DNA from 4 places in the Pseudalkalibacillus sp. R45 genome. Region 1 is predicted to be linked to each of the others. Evidence: riboswitches for the same ligand, from Rfam matches in the RefSeq annotation. Region 1 holds a riboswitch; each other region holds the start of a gene.

What was found. Region 1 has a riboswitch for S-adenosylmethionine ahead of metX (homoserine O-acetyltransferase MetX). Riboswitches for the same ligand answer to the same signal wherever they lie in the genome.
Region 2: linked by a shared signal. The riboswitch ahead of ACTWQL_RS07400 (methionine biosynthesis PLP-dependent protein) and the one ahead of metX (homoserine O-acetyltransferase MetX) in region 1 are both predicted to bind S-adenosylmethionine.
Region 3: linked by a shared signal. The riboswitch ahead of metE (5-methyltetrahydropteroyltriglutamate--homocysteine S-methyltransferase) and the one ahead of metX (homoserine O-acetyltransferase MetX) in region 1 are both predicted to bind S-adenosylmethionine.
Region 4: linked by a shared signal. The riboswitch ahead of ACTWQL_RS01920 (methionine ABC transporter ATP-binding protein) and the one ahead of metX (homoserine O-acetyltransferase MetX) in region 1 are both predicted to bind S-adenosylmethionine.

What each region holds. Positions count from the first base shown of each region.
Region 1 covers NZ_JBQQCL010000006.1:174,883-179,027, forward strand. Annotated here, with positions in the region: gene ACTWQL_RS12880 (ABC transporter substrate-binding protein) at 1-927, shown strand, start outside; SAM riboswitch class I at 1,625-1,736, shown strand; gene metX (homoserine O-acetyltransferase MetX) at 1,833-2,912, shown strand; gene ACTWQL_RS12890 (O-acetylhomoserine aminocarboxypropyltransferase/cysteine synthase family protein) at 2,948-4,145, shown strand, end outside.
Region 2 covers NZ_JBQQCL010000002.1:307,834-311,978, reverse strand. Annotated here, with positions in the region: gene metC (cystathionine beta-lyase) at 1-1,087, opposite strand, end outside; gene ACTWQL_RS07400 (methionine biosynthesis PLP-dependent protein) at 1,084-2,196, opposite strand; SAM riboswitch class I at 2,281-2,396, opposite strand; gene selD (selenide, water dikinase SelD) at 2,657-3,709, opposite strand; partial or broken gene ACTWQL_RS07390 (Rdx family protein) at 3,879-4,070, shown strand.
Region 3 covers NZ_JBQQCL010000010.1:22,635-26,779, forward strand. Annotated here, with positions in the region: gene ACTWQL_RS16450 (glycerophosphodiester phosphodiesterase) at 1-738, shown strand, start outside; gene metE (5-methyltetrahydropteroyltriglutamate--homocysteine S-methyltransferase) at 958-3,267, opposite strand; cobalamin riboswitch at 3,494-3,688, opposite strand; SAM riboswitch class I at 3,745-3,859, opposite strand; gene ACTWQL_RS16460 (TetR/AcrR family transcriptional regulator) at 4,033-4,145, shown strand, end outside.
Region 4 covers NZ_JBQQCL010000001.1:364,301-368,445, forward strand. Annotated here, with positions in the region: gene ACTWQL_RS01910 (MetQ/NlpA family ABC transporter substrate-binding protein) at 1-383, opposite strand, end outside; gene ACTWQL_RS01915 (methionine ABC transporter permease) at 401-1,069, opposite strand; gene ACTWQL_RS01920 (methionine ABC transporter ATP-binding protein) at 1,047-2,087, opposite strand; SAM riboswitch class I at 2,197-2,310, opposite strand; gene ACTWQL_RS01925 (TlpA disulfide reductase family protein) at 2,525-2,947, shown strand; gene ACTWQL_RS01930 (hypothetical protein) at 2,918-3,271, opposite strand; gene ACTWQL_RS01935 (anti-sigma factor domain-containing protein) at 3,493-4,145, opposite strand, start outside.

The sequences.
Region 1 (4,145 bases):
GTCCAGTTCGATGACAATGAGTGGATCGGGACAGGGCCGTTCAAGCTAAAAGAGAAATCAGAAAAGAAGTTGGTTCTTGAGGCATTCGATCACTATTTCCTGGAGCGGCCATTATTGGATGAGATCGAATTTTGGAACGTGCCGCAACCAACTGTCGGACAGGTCAGCTTTCAAATCGAGGGGGCGAAGGATAGTGAAGTATTTCTCGAGAAAGAAGAGATCGAGGTCGGCTTCAGGTTTTTCGCATTCAATTTCAACCGGCAATCTGCCATCCATCATCCCTCATTCCGGGAAGCAATCTATCATTTGTTGGATGTGAAGCAAATGTATCGTGACCTCGGACGTGGAGAGCCGATAGAGGCATCGAGTTATTTTCATTGGAAATCGGAAGTACCACGCCGGGACCTCACTCGAGTTGAGCAGTTGCTTAGAGAGTCTGGTTACAAAGGGGAGGAGCTTAGCCTTTTTTCGCTTGATTATGCGCGAGCAATTGAAGAGGGTGAATGGCTGATAAGAGAGGCGGGCAGGTACGGGGTACATTTCCGCCACGTTCCTTTCCGGATCGATGATTTCTACTCCTCAGAACTGGAGGAAAAAGCAGATGTGCTTTTCATGGGCGAGGTAGCCTCGCATGATCATCATCTGTCGTTTTTGGGTGCTTTTAAAAATGACGCCTTGTTGTTCCGGCGGTTGTTGGGTAAAGAATATCTTGAAAAGATCGATGGATGGCTGGATAAGTTTAAACAGGAAGCTACAGCTGATGGTCGTGAAAAGTGGATAGAGGAAATTGAAGATTATATAAAAGTGAACCGGCTGTTTCTTTTTATGAATCATCCTGTAAAACGGCGGAGCTACCACCCGATGATCCAGGACGTGCAATTCGCCTCCTTCGGCAACATTGATCTGCGTAAGCTGTGGATTCAGTGATTTTTCTATAGGCACTTTGGGACGGTTTTTTGGTAGGAGGTCGAATTGAGGCAGTTTACGTGTGTTTTCGTGTCCTTTATTTAAGCTGTTTCGAGACAGGGTTTCGATTTGTTCTCTTGCCCCTGTCCCGAATAGAATGGTTATGGGACAGTGTACCGCATTTTCCTCTAGCTCCAGTCCCAAATAGACGGTTATGGGACAGTGTACCGCATTTTCCTCTAGCTCCAGTCCCAAATAGAGCAGTTATGGGACAGTGTACCGCATTTTCCTCTAGCTACAGTCCCAAATAGAGCGGTTATGGGACAGTGTACCGCATTTTCCTGAGTCTCCTGTCCCAAATAGAAGGTTATGGGACAGTGTACCGCATTTTCCTCTAGCTCCTGTCCCAAATAGAGCAGTTATGGGACAGTGTACCGCATTTTCCTGTGTCTCCTGTCCCAAAAGAGCCGTATTCGGACAGAGTACAGCCGTTTTCTCTTGTTTCTTGTATGTGTATGAAGATGATCTAACTCCCACATTCTTTTTTCCTCAAATAAATTTTCTGAGCTCAATTAAGATCAAGAATCTACCTTGAAAACTGCGGAATGCCAAGGGTGACAAGCGCCAATAATCTTGCTCGAAAACTGAAATTCGATATTGACACGTTTTTTGTAGCATGCTAAGATTCAAATAATTTAAAAATTAAATTGATTTTCAACTCTTATCAAGAGAGGCAGAGGGACTGGCCCGATGAAGCCCGGCAACCATCAAACTTCGGTTTGAAAGGTGCTAATTCCTGCGAAGCGTTTGTGCGCTTCGGAAGATGAGAGAGACAAATGTATTTATAATTTGGCCTCTCTGTCTTTATCAGAGAGGCTTTTTAATTTGCAAAAATGTTCAAATCCAAGTAAAGGAGGCATCTGACAGTGGGGAACTCTTTTTATAAAACTGGCTCGGTTCAAATCCCGAATTTCACACTGGAATCCGGTGAAAAACTTGATGAAATCGAGCTTGCCTATGAACGTTGCGGTCCTCGTAATGCCCCAGTCATCCTGGTCTGTCATGCGTTGACCGGCAGTCAATACACAGTCGGTACAAAAGAAGATCCCGGCTGGTGGCATGGTTTAGCTGGTGATGGCAGTTATGTCGATACGAGACGTTATCAGGTCATCACATTCAACGTGCTCGGCGGCTGCAACGGATCAACAGGACCAGCGTCCACGAATCCTGATGATGGTGATACTTATCGAGGAAAGTTCCCTGTTTTAACAGTTCGAGACCTGGTTGAAGTGCAGTTCGTAGCTCTGAATATACTGGGAATCAATCATATGAGAGCGGTCATTGGTGCGTCGCTTGGTGGGATGCAGGTACTTGAATGGGGAGCCATGTATCCGGATTTCATCGACAGCATCTTTCCGATTGCGGTTACACCACAGTTCAGCGATTACGCAATTGCATTCAACCATATTTCGAGTGTGGCAATCCAGCAAGATCCAGCCTGGCGTGAAGGGAAGCTTCCGAAACAAGGTTTGAGTCTGGCGAGGATGATCGGCATGATCACCTACCGATCTGACGTGCTCTTTGAAGAGCGATTCGATCGGAATCATATCAAAAAAGATGGCCAGTCCACCTATGACATTGAATCATACTTATCCTATCAGGGAGAAAAGCTGACCGAGCGTTTTGATGCGGATAGTTATCTCCGACTTCTTGAAGTGATGAACAGCCATGATCTTGGTCGTGAGCGAGGCGGTCTGGAAAATGCGATGCATCATCTTCATGTGCCAGTATTTGCAATCAGTTTTACACGGGATTTGCTCTATCCGCCTGAAAAAATGCGGGAGTTCGTGACAAAGCTCCAACAGCTAGGCGGTGCTGCTGAGTTTTATGAAGTGGATTCAAAATTTGGTCATGATGGATTCCTGGTAGAGTTCGAGAAATGGGGGCATATCATAGAGAATCGATTGGCTCAATTAGCCGTTGCGGATGCGAGATTAGAAGCTTAAGTGATTTATAAAAATAATAATGAGGAGTGATTGAGATGAGTGAAAAGAAAAAGTATCGTTTTGAAACAGTTGGGGTACATGGAGGTCTTGAAGCGGATCCAGTGACAGGAGCGAGAGCATTGCCGATCTATCAGTCGAACGCTTACAAATTCCAGGATACCGACCATGCTGCAAATCTTTTCGGCCTGCAAGAAGAAGGCTATATCTATTCACGGATTGGGAATCCAACGGTCAATGTCGTAGAGGAACGGGTAGCAGAGCTCGAAGGTGGAATCGCTGGACTGGCTTTCGCAAGTGGCATGGCAGCAATTTCCGCTGCGATTTTCAATGTTGCGGAGTCTGGAGATGAAATCGTATCAGCATCCACGTTATACGGCGGGACGTACAATCTGTTTTCAACTACACTCCCGAAACATGGGATCACGACGCATTTCATCGATCCGAAGGAACCGGAAAATTTCCGTCGTGCCATCACTCCGAATACGAAAGCGATTTTTGCCGAAACGCTCGGAAATCCAGGACTGCATGTCCTCGATATTGAAGCGGTCGCGAAAGTCGCGCACGAAGCAGGTATTCCGCTCATCGTCGACAACACACTAGCAACACCTTACTTGTTGAGACCGATTGAACATGGTGCTGATATCGTCGTCCATTCAGCAACGAAATGGCTTGGCGGCAACGGAACAACGATGGGAGGAGTCATTGTCGATGCTGGTAAATTCGATTGGAATTCCCCGAAGTTTCCTGGATTCACAGAACCTGACCACAGTTATAACGGAATCGTGTATGCTGAAGCGCTGCCGGAACTCGCCTTCATCATAAAAGCGCGCGTCCAGCTGTTACGGGATACAGGGGCAGCGTTAAGTCCGTTCAACGCCTTCCAACTGGCACTTGGATTGGAAACGTTGCATGTACGTGTGAAAGAACATGTTGCGAACACTCGGAAAGTCGTTGCGTATCTTGAGGACCATCCGGGAGTCGATTGGGTGCTTTATCCTGAGCAGGAAAACCATCCGTCCAAACAGCTTGCAAATAAATACTTACCGAAAGGCGCTGGTTCCGTGGTCGTTTTCGGGATTAAAGGTGGCCGGGATGCAGGTGCAACGGTGATCAACAATGTCGAGTTGTGGTCACACCTTGCGAATGTTGGAGATGCGAAAAGCCTGATCATCCATCCGGCAAGTACGACCCACCAGCAGCTGCGACCAGAAGAACTCCCATCCACTGGCGTTA
Region 2 (4,145 bases), on a different contig from region 1:
GTAACAACGAATTCGTGATTCCTCTCCGTCTCCGTTCCACTTCTGGCATTGCAGCATGTGACATTTTTGCGGGATAGGAGAGGATTGATTCCACAGCCCCGAGACTAACGGCAAATACAGGCAGTTGCACCTTTTTGACGAATGACCGTAAAACTTGTTCATTTTCAAGCTCAAAAGAAAGGACAGCTCCAGCGCCAGTTGCCTGGTGATTTTGCAAGTGATACCCATTGTGATCTGAAAGTCCAGGATAATAGACGTGCTTTACTAATTGATGTCCTTGGAGATGACGTGCGATTTTTTCAGCAGATTCCATCGATTTTTCAAGTCTTACATGAAGTGTTTTCAGTCCGCGGAGGACGAGCCATGAATCTTGAGCTCCAAGGACTGCGCCGAATGAGTTTTGCAAGAATGCCAATTTATCTCCAATCGCCTCATCTTTAACGACGGCAAGACCGGCTACGACATCACTATGGCCTGACAGGAATTTAGTCGCACTATGCAATACAACATCGGCTCCAAGTGCCAAAGGCTTTTGTATGGCTGGTGTCAAAAACGTATTATCAACGAAAGTAAGAGCGCCTGCTTGTTTTGCCAGCTTTGCGATGGATTCGATGTCTGTAACCTTCAGCAGCGGATTCGAAGGTGTCTCTACATAAATAACTTTCGTATTTGGACGAATCTGCTTTTCAACCTCTGAAAGGTCGGTCATGTCCACAAATGTATGGTCAATTCCGTATCTTGACAGGACCTCTGTTACCATACGATAGGTGCCGCCATATACATCTTCCGAGATGAGAACGTGGTCACCTTGCGACAAAAGGAGGAAAGCGGTTGAGATCGCAGACATTCCAGATGCGAAAGCGAAACCTCTTGAGCCTTCTTCCAACGAGGCGATCGTTTCTTCCAATGCCTCCCTTGTCGGATTCAATGAACGACTGTAATCGTATTTTCCGAACTCGTCGATATCGAACTGGTGGTAGGTAGAAGAAGGGTGGATCGGAACACTGACCGAGCCTGTTGCCGGATCGATTTTATGGTCATTGTGAAGGAGCTTCGTTTCAAATGATAGTTTATTTTGGTGACTCATGTTAAAACCTCCGTACATGCTTTTGTTAGTGATTGCTCTAAGTCTTTAATGAGATCATCGGCATCTTCTATTCCGACAGAAAACCGGAGCAGCCTGTTACAGACACCGTTTTTCGTGCGGATTTCTTCCGGTACATCTGCATGTGTCTGGGTAGCAGGGTAGGTGATGAAGCTTTCGACACCGCCCAGGCTCTCCGCAAAGGATATCAGTGACAGTGATTGTAAAAGCGGATCGACACAGGATTCGTCGATGATCCGGAAAGAAAGCATTCCGCCTCGACCGGGGTAAAGCACATCGGGGACAGCTTCGTGTGTCGACAAGTAGTCTGCGATACGCTGCGCGTTTACCTGATGTCTTTCCATGCGTAAAGATAATGTTTTCATCCCTCTCATCAACAACCAGGAATCGAATGGACTCAACACAGCACCTGCCGCATTATGGTGGTCTGCCAGCGCATCGCACAGTTCTTTTCCTTTTGCGACGATCAAGCCAGCAAGGACATCATTATGACCCCCCAAATATTTGGTGGCACTATGGATGACGATATCCGCCCCATGCTCAATCGGCTGTTGCAATAGAGGTGTGTAGAAGGTGTTGTCGACAATGAGCAATAATCCATGTTCTTTTGCAATTGCAGCAACGGTTGGTATATCTGTCTCTTCCATAAGCGGATTGGTCGGCGTCTCGATGAAAATCGCTTTCGTTTTGTCTGTGATCGCATGGTCAATCGCTGCGGGGTCTACCGTATCGACATACTTGCAGTTAAGCCCCCATTTACGGAAACCTTTTTCAAAGAGCCGGTAAGTTCCGCCATATAAATCTTTACAAACAATGAATTCATCCCCTGACTGGAACAACGAGAGCAATGTCAGGATTGCAGACATCCCGGAGCTGCAGGCGAACCCCTGATCACCGCCTTCTAGGTCGGCGATGGTCTCTTCAAGAATCTTTCGTGTTGGATTTCCTGTCCGGATATAATCATAATCGGATGATTGACCGATTCCATCATGCCGGTATGCAGTTGAGAAATATACAGGTGGATTGACTGTTCCTGTGAGGCTCTCACTGCGGTTTCCGATCTGGGCTAGTTTCGTTTCGAATGTGTACATTAATAATCCTCCTTAGTTGTAAAACGCCTGAAAAAAAAGAAAAAAGCCTTCTTAAGAAGAAGACTTTTGTATGTAGTGTCATTCTTCTTATCTTTACAAGTTCATAGAACCTGCTGGAATTAGCACCTTTTCAACGTGAAAACGTGTTGATGGTTGCTGAGGTGTCATCGGGCCATTCCCTCTACCTCTCTGGATAAGAAATTCGATTATTCAATTTTGAAACTAAACTTACATCAAATCAGAGTGAAGTTCAAGTCTTTTTTTAAAATTTTATCAGAATATTTAAATGTATATATCCGATTGAAAAACTAAGGAATATGGTCAGTATCATTGGAGGAGTAGGGATATGAATGCTCAGTGGCGGGCAGGAAGAGTGTTATCGGTGCAAATGTGGAATTTATCGGGCATATCGGTGCAAACGAAAAAGGATGACTCAACTAAGCCATCCTTTTCTTCAATCTTATTTGCTCGCATATAAATATCGTTTTTGCTTTTCAGTCACTTCTCCAATGATGGAGGTCGCTTCTACACCTTTTTCTTTCATTCGTTCCACGTACAGTTTTGCTTCCGCTTCAGGCATACTGATCAACAAGCCACCTGACGTGACAGCATCACAAAGGATCCATTGGTGAAGTTCGTTCACCCCATCATACTCCACATCATCTGCAATCCAGCGATGATTCGCTTTCGTACCGCCTGGGACTACGCCAGCCTCTGCGAGTTCCATCGTACCTTCGAGGATAGGAACCTTGCCGTATTGGATGTGCATCGACACATTGCTTCCCCGAGCCATTTCTGAAGCATGTCCCAATAGTCCGAAACCAGTGACATCCGTTACTGCATTTGGGTGGAATTCAGCTAACTCTTCAGCGGCTGTTTTATTAAGGGTTGCCATTGTTGTCGTGACGCGTTCAAGCTGTTCATCCGTCAAGCGTTCACTCTTGATTGCCGTTGTCTGGATTCCGACCCCGATCGGCTTTGTCAAAACCAGAGCGTCACCGGCTTGTGCCCCAACATTTTTAAAGATTTTATCCGGGTGGGCGATTCCTGTGACGGAAAGTCCGAATTTTGGCTCATTATCATCGATTGAATGGCCACCAGCTATCACGGCACCAGACTCGTGGACTTTATCAGAAGCTCCTTTTAGAATCTCTGCCAGGATTTCTGGACCGAGTGATTTGATCGGGTATCCTAGGATATTCAACACTGTCGTTGGTTTTCCGCCCATGGCATACACATCACTCAAGGAATTGGCAGCCGCGATTTGTCCGAATTGATAAGGATCATCGACAATCGGAGTGAAAAAATCGACCGTCTGGATGATGGCAAGGTCATCTGTCAGTTTATAGACTCCCGCATCATCAGATGTATCTAAACCTACAAGGAGGTTAGGGTCTTTTTCTCTTTCAGGTAATTGACGCAAGACTTGCGCCAGGTCTTCAGGACCGATTTTGCATCCTCAGCCACCTTTAGATGAAAGGGTGGTCAATCGGATTTTCTCTTCTTTACTCATCATTAGCACCTCCTTTTATAAGTATAAACAACTTTTTTGCGAAATGAGAAATAATATACTAGAATTAACATATCAAAGTTTTGAAAACACTTTCAATGATGAAGAAAGGAGTTTTTCGATGAGTTATAAAGTGTCTGTGGAATTCTGCATGCAGTGAAACTACGCGCCGAAAGCCGCGAGTTTCGCGGAAGAATTGTTTAATCGATTCCGTTCAGACGTTACTTCACTGGATTTGATCCCGAGCTCTGGCGGGGCATTCGAAGTGACGGTCAATGATCAGAAGTTGTATTCCAAGCTTGATATCGGAGAATTTCCCGATAATGAAAAATTGTTTAATGAAATCGAAAAGATGAACGGATAACCGAGCACCTCCCGCGGGTCCTGCCCTGGAGGTGTTCTTTCGCCTCACAGGCAGGGATCGATTTCGTTAGGAGGA
Region 3 (4,145 bases), on a different contig from region 1:
CATGCGCCTGAACATACCCTTCCGTCTTATGAGTTAGGGGAAAAGATGAAGGGCGATTATGTGGAAGTCGATCTTCAAATGACAAAAGACGGTGAGCTGATCGCGATGCACGATGAAACGCTCGATCGTACCACTAATGGCACTGGTCTGGTGAAGGATCATTCGCTTGAAGAAATCAAACAACTCGATGCTGGTTCATGGTTCAACGAAAAGTATCCTGAAATGGCGAAGGAAGAATATGAAGGGGTACAAGTTCCGACTCTTGATGAAGTGATCGAGAAATTTGGGAAAAGTGCCAACTACTACATCGAGACAAAATCCCCGGAAGTCTATCCGGGAATGGAAGAAAAACTCCTTGAAACGCTAGAGGAACATGGTTTGACAGGACCGAACAATCCTTCCAGCCAGGTGATCATCCAGTCTTTTAGCCCTGAAAGCTTGAAAAAAGTCCATGAACTTAATCCGAAAATTCCGCTTGTCCAATTGCTCTGGTATACACATACAGCGACAATTACAGACGCGGAACTCGAACAATACAAACAATACGCTGTCGGTGTCGGGATGAACCACGATCAGATTGATGAAGCTTATGTACTAAAGGTCAGGGAACACGACTTGCTGATCCATCCGTATACTGTAAACGAAAAAGCAGACATGGAAAAACTCCTCGACTGGGGCGTGACCGGGATGTTCACGAATTACCCGGACCGTCTCCACGAAGTATTGGAAGGCAGATAACGAATATAAGGTTTTAGGCGTCTCGAAACAGCTCAATTCGGGACAGAGAACCGCGAAATTCTCTATCTGCTGTCTCGAAACAGCTTTAATTGGGCCAGAGAAAGAGAATTGCATAAAGTCTCTGGTGGCCCGCTACGACTTCACGAAAACCCATATAACCAAAAAAGGCTGACCCAAACACCTATGAATTTGGATGTTTCGGGTCAGCTTTTTTATGCTTTATCTTTCATTGACTAAAATCTTTTGAGTTTCTTTCTCCCGAATTTGTCTGGCTGCTTGGATCATGTTCGTAAGAGCTGCAGTTGTTTCACTGATTCCCCGTGTTTTCAATCCACAGTCCGGGTTAACCCAGAATTGGCGGGGATGGAGGACTTTCAATGCCCGTAAGATGTTTCTTTCGATTTCATCGACCTCGGGAATGCGTGGACTGTGAATGTCATATACGCCCAGCCCGATCCCCTTTTCATAAAACTGTTTCTCAAAGTCTACAATCAATTCTCCATGGCTTCGAGCTGTTTCAATCGAAATGACATCTGCATCCAATTGGTCGATGGTGTCCATGATTTCCCCGAACTCGGAATAACACATATGGGTATGGATCTGTGTCTCATCTTTTACAGTACTGGTAGCAAGCTTGAATGCATAAACGGCATCCTCCAAATATTGTTTTTGCTTCTCGGTTTTCAATGGTAACCCCTCACGTAATGCAGGTTCATCAACCTGGATCATATGGATCGCCTGTTCTTCTAAAAAGCTGATTTCTTTTTGCAATGCCAGTGCGATTTGTTTCGTGACATCAAACCTGCTTATATCTTCCCGGACAAAGGACCAATTCAAGATGGTTATAGGTCCAGTCAGCATTCCTTTTACCGGTTTATCTGTCAACGATTGAGCGTAGCTGATTTCTTTTACGGTCATCGGTTCTGTCAACGCTACATCTCCGTAAATGATCGGCGGTTTCACGCAACGGGAGCCATAAGATTGAACCCAGGCGAATCTAGTAAAGGCAAAGCCATTCAATTTTTCCCCAAAGAACTCAACCATATCGTTGCGTTCAAATTCTCCGTGTACCAATACGTCAAGACCAAGCTCCTCCTGACGATGGATCCATTCATTTATATTATCTTCAATAAAAGCGTTATACTCTTGATCGGACCATTCACCTCTACGCCATTTCTGTCGCGCTTGTCGGATTTCTGTTGTTTGCGGGAGACTGCCAATCGTGGTTGTCGGCAATAACGGAAGCTTGAAAAAGCCTTCATGGATTTTTTGACGTATAGAAAAGTGTGTTCCTCTTTTGGGTTCTACACCTTTCCAACGCTCCATTTCTTGTTGGACGTCTTGACTATTAATGGCAGGTGATTTCAGCAGTTCTTCTCGACAGCGTAATTGCTCTTTTATTTTTTCTTTAATCGCATCTCTTCCATAATTCAATCCCTCTGTCAAAACAACTACCTCTTCAAGTTTCTCATCAGCGAATGATAGGGCGTTTTTCAGGGCAGGATCCAATTCCTGTTCAGTTGTGACCGTGACTGGAACGTGCAAAAGGCTGCAAGAAGGTTGGATAATTAAACGCTCTTTACCGACTTCTGAAAGGACGGTTTCGAGCACTCCTATTGTTTTATCCAGATCGTTCCGCCAAATATTGCGACCATTGATCACGCCTGCTGCAAGGGTTTTATCGCGTGGAAAGCCGTGTTTTTTCAGTGCTGCTAAATTCGCTCCTCCATCATGGACGAAATCAAGACCAATTCCAGAAACGGGAAGGGAGACGACCTCTTCATAATGAGATACAGCCTCATAATAGGTCTGAAGCAGGATTTTTATGCTCGTTAGTTTGTTGTCAATGGTTTCATAGACGTGTTTGAAAGTGTTGATTTCTTCAGCTGTTAACGTAGTTGCAAGGATCGGCTCGTCGATTTGTACCCACTCAGCACCAGCGCTCTCAAGTTCTTGCAGCACTTGTATGTAAAGGGGAACAAGTTTATCGAGTAATTGGTTGAAATTTTTTTCGTCAAACCCTTTTGCTAATTTTAAGAATGTAATAGGGCCGAGGATGACCGGCTTTCCGTTAATCCCAAGATCTTTAGCCTCCAGAAAATAGGGGAGTAAGCGGTTTTCTGTAAGCTCTGGCTTTGCGTCAGGTCCGATTTCAGGCACGATATAATGGTAATTGGTGTTGAACCATTTGGTCATTTCTGATGCAACGGCTTCCTTATTCCCACGGGCGATATCAAAATAGGTTGCTAAAAGGACATTCCCTTGTTGATGATGAAAACGGTCGGGGACAAAGCCGAACATCACAGCTGTATCAAGGACATGATCATATAGACTTAAGTCACCGACAGGAATCAGGTCGATCCCGATCTCTTTTTGCTTTTTGAGATTATGGATTCGAAGGTTCTCTAATTTAGTTGATAGTTCATTTTCAGATATATTACCCTTCCAAAACTTTTCCAGTACTTCCTTCCATTCTCGTTTTTCGCCTATTCTTGGATAACCGATTGATGAACTTGCTGCTTTCGACATGTTCATTCCTCCCATTTCATAGTTTGGACAATAAAAAAGAGCTCTCCCATGTAAGTGTCTGAACCTCTCCGTAACTACCAACAAATTTTTGATTTAAATGTTGGTTTGGAGGTCTGACACTGTTCACATGGAACAGCTCCTGTTTTGACAGCATGATCAAACTCAGCCTGTGATGACAGACTGATACCGTTAAAACGCTCAACACCTCCCTATTCCTCGTAGGTTCTAGTGCAATCAACAACAGGCAGGTCTCCTGACTTATGATCTTCACATACCTGCGCCTTCCCATCTTTATAAGATAGTGACATCTGGCAGGCTGCTCCCAATTACAGTGGCGGGACCGTGCCGGATTTTCACCGGACTTCCCTTTTAAGTTGAATAAGCTCAGTAAACGTATTCAACACCTGAGTGATCTACAATATTCAGTTTCCGTGTATATGAAAAAAACCTCTATAAGAGAGGTTTACATACACACCTCTCTTATTTCTCAAAGCATATGCTTTGCTGGAATTGGCACCACAATCAACACATATATATGCTGATAGGTTGCCGGGTTTCATCGGGCCAGTCCCTCCACCACTCTGAATAAGAGATACGATTTGATTGATTAAGAGCATACTAGCATTGAATAATTGACCTGTCAACGACCGGATCAATAAAAATCAACTGTAAAATGACAACAATCGAATGGCTTCGGGGTAAATTGACAATCAATCTAAATCGGAATATAATTTGGTTGGTTGACCAAATTATTGGAGTGAGATGATGAAAAAGGATGACAAAAGACAACGACTGATTGATGCTGCGTATAAAGTGTTTGCTCGTAAGGGTTTCAACAATGCATCCATTAAAGATATTGCAAGAGAAGCGGAAATTAC
Region 4 (4,145 bases), on a different contig from region 1:
TTAGGAAGCTCATCTAAGCTTTTATAATCCTGCGAATATACACCCATTGGTTCGATGTGCACCCCACCTGCGTTTTCAAAATCATAGCTTTTGTTATCTTTCATTTGTGATTCCATATAAGGTACGTGTTGGAAGAAGTTTGCATCCAATTCTCCAGCAGCAAGCATTTGGTTCGGTGTCACATAGTCTTGAAGCTTTTCGATTTCAAGCTTGATGCCTTTCTCCTCAAGGATCGGCTGCGCTTCCTCAAGAATTTCAGCATGTGGTACGTTCGATGCACCGACGACAAGTTCTTTCTCATCTCCGCCTGAACCACCTTTACCACAAGCCGCCAATACGGAAATGATAAGTACAGTTGTTAAAAGTGTAATGAGTTTTTTCATGTTGTTATCCCTCCAAATTATCGTTTATCTGTTTGTTGTGTTAAGAAATCGCCTATCCACTGAATGATGAAGACGATGATTAAAATGATTACGGTCGCCACGAATGTCACGTCATTCTGATAACGCTGGAAACCATCCAAATATGCAAGCGTCCCTAAACCGCCTGCACCGACTACACCGGCCATCGCGATGTATGAAATCAAGGCGATTGCTGTCACTGTGATACCCGAGATCAGTGCCGGCAATGATTCAGGTAAAAGTACCTTGTATATGATCTGCCCGTCTGTAGCTCCCATCGATTTTGCAGCTTCTATGACGCCTTTATCGATCTCCCGCAATGCGATTTCAACCATCCTTGCATAGAATGGGGCAGCCCCGATTATCAGAGCTGGCAATGCGGCATTCGCGCCAAGCATTGTACCGATCAACCATGTTGTAAAAGGTACTAAAAGGATGATCAAAATAATGAATGGGATGGATCTGAATATGTTTACGAATCCAGCGATTACTGAATGAATCGCTTTGTTCTGCCAAAGGTTCCTCTTTCCTGTAAGGAACAATAATAAGCCTAATATGATTCCAAGGATGAATGTAGCACCTACTGAAATTACTGTCATATAAAGGGTCTCAACAGTAGCTTCCCACATATCCTCCCAATCAACGTTAGGAAACATTGTTGTCAACATCTGTGATCACCTCGACTTCCACTTCTTGTTGTTGAATAAAATAGATGGCTTCCTTCACTGTGTCAGGCTTTCCATCAATTTTGATGAATAATGTTCCATATGCCCCATCTCTTGTTTGTGAAATCTTGCCTTGAAGGATGTTAACATCAACTTCAAACTTTCTGATGAGATCACTTATGAGCGGTCGTCCAGCTGTCCCCCCTACGAAAGTAAGTTTAACGACCTTAGAATGGTCTCCTTTTTGAATCAGATGCTGGATTGTTTCATCCGTTTCTTCCGGTTCTGTCACCTGTTTAACGAAGTCCTGTGTTATTGTCCTCTTCGGCGTCTTGAACACATCCAGGACATGGCCTTCTTCGACAACTCGACCGTCCTCCATTACTGATACACGGTTACAGATCTTTCGGATGACATGCATCTCATGCGTAATCAGCACGATCGTCAAACCAAGTTTTTGGTTGATATCGACAAGAAGGTTCAAGATCGAGTCGGTCGTTTTCGGATCCAATGCGGATGTCGCTTCGTCACAAAGCAAAACATCTGGATTGTTCGCTAATGCTCTTGCAATCCCTACACGCTGTTTTTGTCCACCACTTAGCTGTGAAGGGTAGGAATCTCCTCTCCCGGACAACCCAACAAGATCGATCAATTCATCGACTCGCTTCACACGTTCCACCTTACTTACCCCAGCAATCTCTAAGGGAAAGGCTATATTTTCACGGACAGTGCGTGACCAGAGCAGATTGAAATGCTGAAAAATCATTCCAATATTTTGTCTAGCAATCCTCAGCTGCTTGTTATTGAAATTAGTCAATGACTTGCCGTTTATATCGACTGAACCCTCAGTCGGTTTCTCCAGCATATTGAGCATACGAATCAGCGTGCTCTTCCCTGCACCGCTGTATCCAATAACGCCGAATATTTCACCTTTTTCAACATTCAGATTGACGCCGTCCACAGCATTGACGACTCCATCTTTTGTATAAAAAACTTTCTTTATGTCTTTCAAAGTAATCATGATGATTCAGCCCTTTCTTTCTCTTATCCACTGCAAAAGTGCTGTCTGTAAATGCAAAAAACCTTTCCGCTCTGAAAATGAGCAGAAAGGCTGAATGTTCAGTCTCTCCATCTCATCTTCCAAAGCATTACACTTTGCAGGATTTGGCACCTTCTTAAACCATGTCCGGTTTACTGGTTGCCGGGCTTCACAGGGCCAGTCCCTCCGCCGCTCTCGATAAGATTAGATATATATCCGATATGTTTTATCGCTTTACTTTATTCAAGCATGAATGCATTGTAGCACGGGATATTTTTAAGTGTCAACAAAATAATATTCTCTTCAACATTCTCACTGAATTTTTGTGACGAAAACGTGTCAGTTCGCACTCGATATCGACATGTGTTAATTTCAATATAGTGGTATGGAATTTGACCGATAAAGGAGTTTAGGAACAAATGAACACTATCACTTCATTCACTCTTGAGGAATACAAAACAAATCAGAACGTCAACCTATCAGACTTTGCGGGCAAACCTGTCATCATTCAATTTTGGGTAGCATGGTGTCCTGATTGTATGAGGGAATTACCTCTTCTTGAACAATTCTATAAATCGATGAACAACGATGAAATTACCGTATTGACGGTCAACGTCATCGGCAGAGAAGGTTCTTTAGAAAAGAGGGATCAATTTATCCAAAAGAATAATCTTACCGTCCCCATCCTTCTTGATGAAGGGACTAAAGTTTATGATCAATTCGAATGCAGGTCCGTTCCCACTACGATTCTTCTAGATCAAAATCATGAAGAGCTAGCACGGTATACAGATCAAGATTCTTTTCAGGACATCTTATACGGCATCTCTCGTTTGCTTTCCTAGTAAGTAGAAGATGGATTCAAGCTTCAGGATTGTACGGTAGGACGCATTTGTTTCAATCTCTCCCTTAGCGATCAGCTCTGTCAGTTTCTGTTTGCCTTCCACCAGGGATTGCAGTACGTTCATCCGGCCATTGATCCTGATGGTATGCTGATCGACCTCTTCTTTCATGATCACTTTACACGAACGCTTACGTAAATGCATCGAAACACACTCTTCCCCATCAGCAAGAGAGACGACATAATCATTCAATCGAAAAAACGGTGACAAATAAGATTGTTCCTCAAATCTTTTTGAAAACAAATCAACGATACCGTTTATATGCATATTCCTCTCCTCACTTTTACATAGCGATTGGATCTAATGATAAATTTCTATGGGGGAAAGCGATTGTCCTTTTATAATCCTTCGACAGTTTCTCCATCAGAATTCGATATTTTCAGTTGACGATATCCGCTTCAATACAAAAAGCGCCAGACACTCACTGAATCTGAGTTTGTCTGGCACTGTCGTAGTCTATCTATTATGTACAAAAACACCACAAATCGTCATGGCTTTTTACCATGACTTCCTTTTCCGTGATTATCTTGATGGGGGTGTGAGTGCTTTTTCATTTTTGATTTTCCATTGTCTTGAGCACGGAATATGTTGATTTGCAGGTTCTCAAGTAGTTTCAATTCCTGAGGGGTCAATTCATCCGCATCTATGCCATGCAGATCCAATTTGATTTTAACCTGCAAATCATTTTCTTCATCGCTCTTTTTAGACGTTTTATCTTGATCCGAATCGCTTCGGCTGTCCTTATCTTCCTTATCTGTCTGATCCTTAGCAGGGGCTGTAGTTGCATTTTTTGCTTTCTCTACTGGTTCGGAAACAGGTTCACTTGCAGCTGCCTTTTCTTCTTCTTTTTCATCAGGGTTTTCAACTGCCGTCTTAACTTTATCTGCGACATCATCTTTGACATCACCACTCGCTGCAGTTCCGGTTTCATTTGTATCAGGTACCTCCGGCTCAGCAGGATTCGCCCCGTTATTTTCTTCGTTGAGGTCTTCTTTCTTCATCTGGTTTAGTTTACGAATATTATCCTGTTGAGGACCTTTATTAGCAGGTACAACACCTTTATCTTCGTCTAAACCAACTTGCGCCTTAGCCATGTACTTATTCATTGCAGAATAAGAAAGTCCGCTTGCTTGGTCGAGGG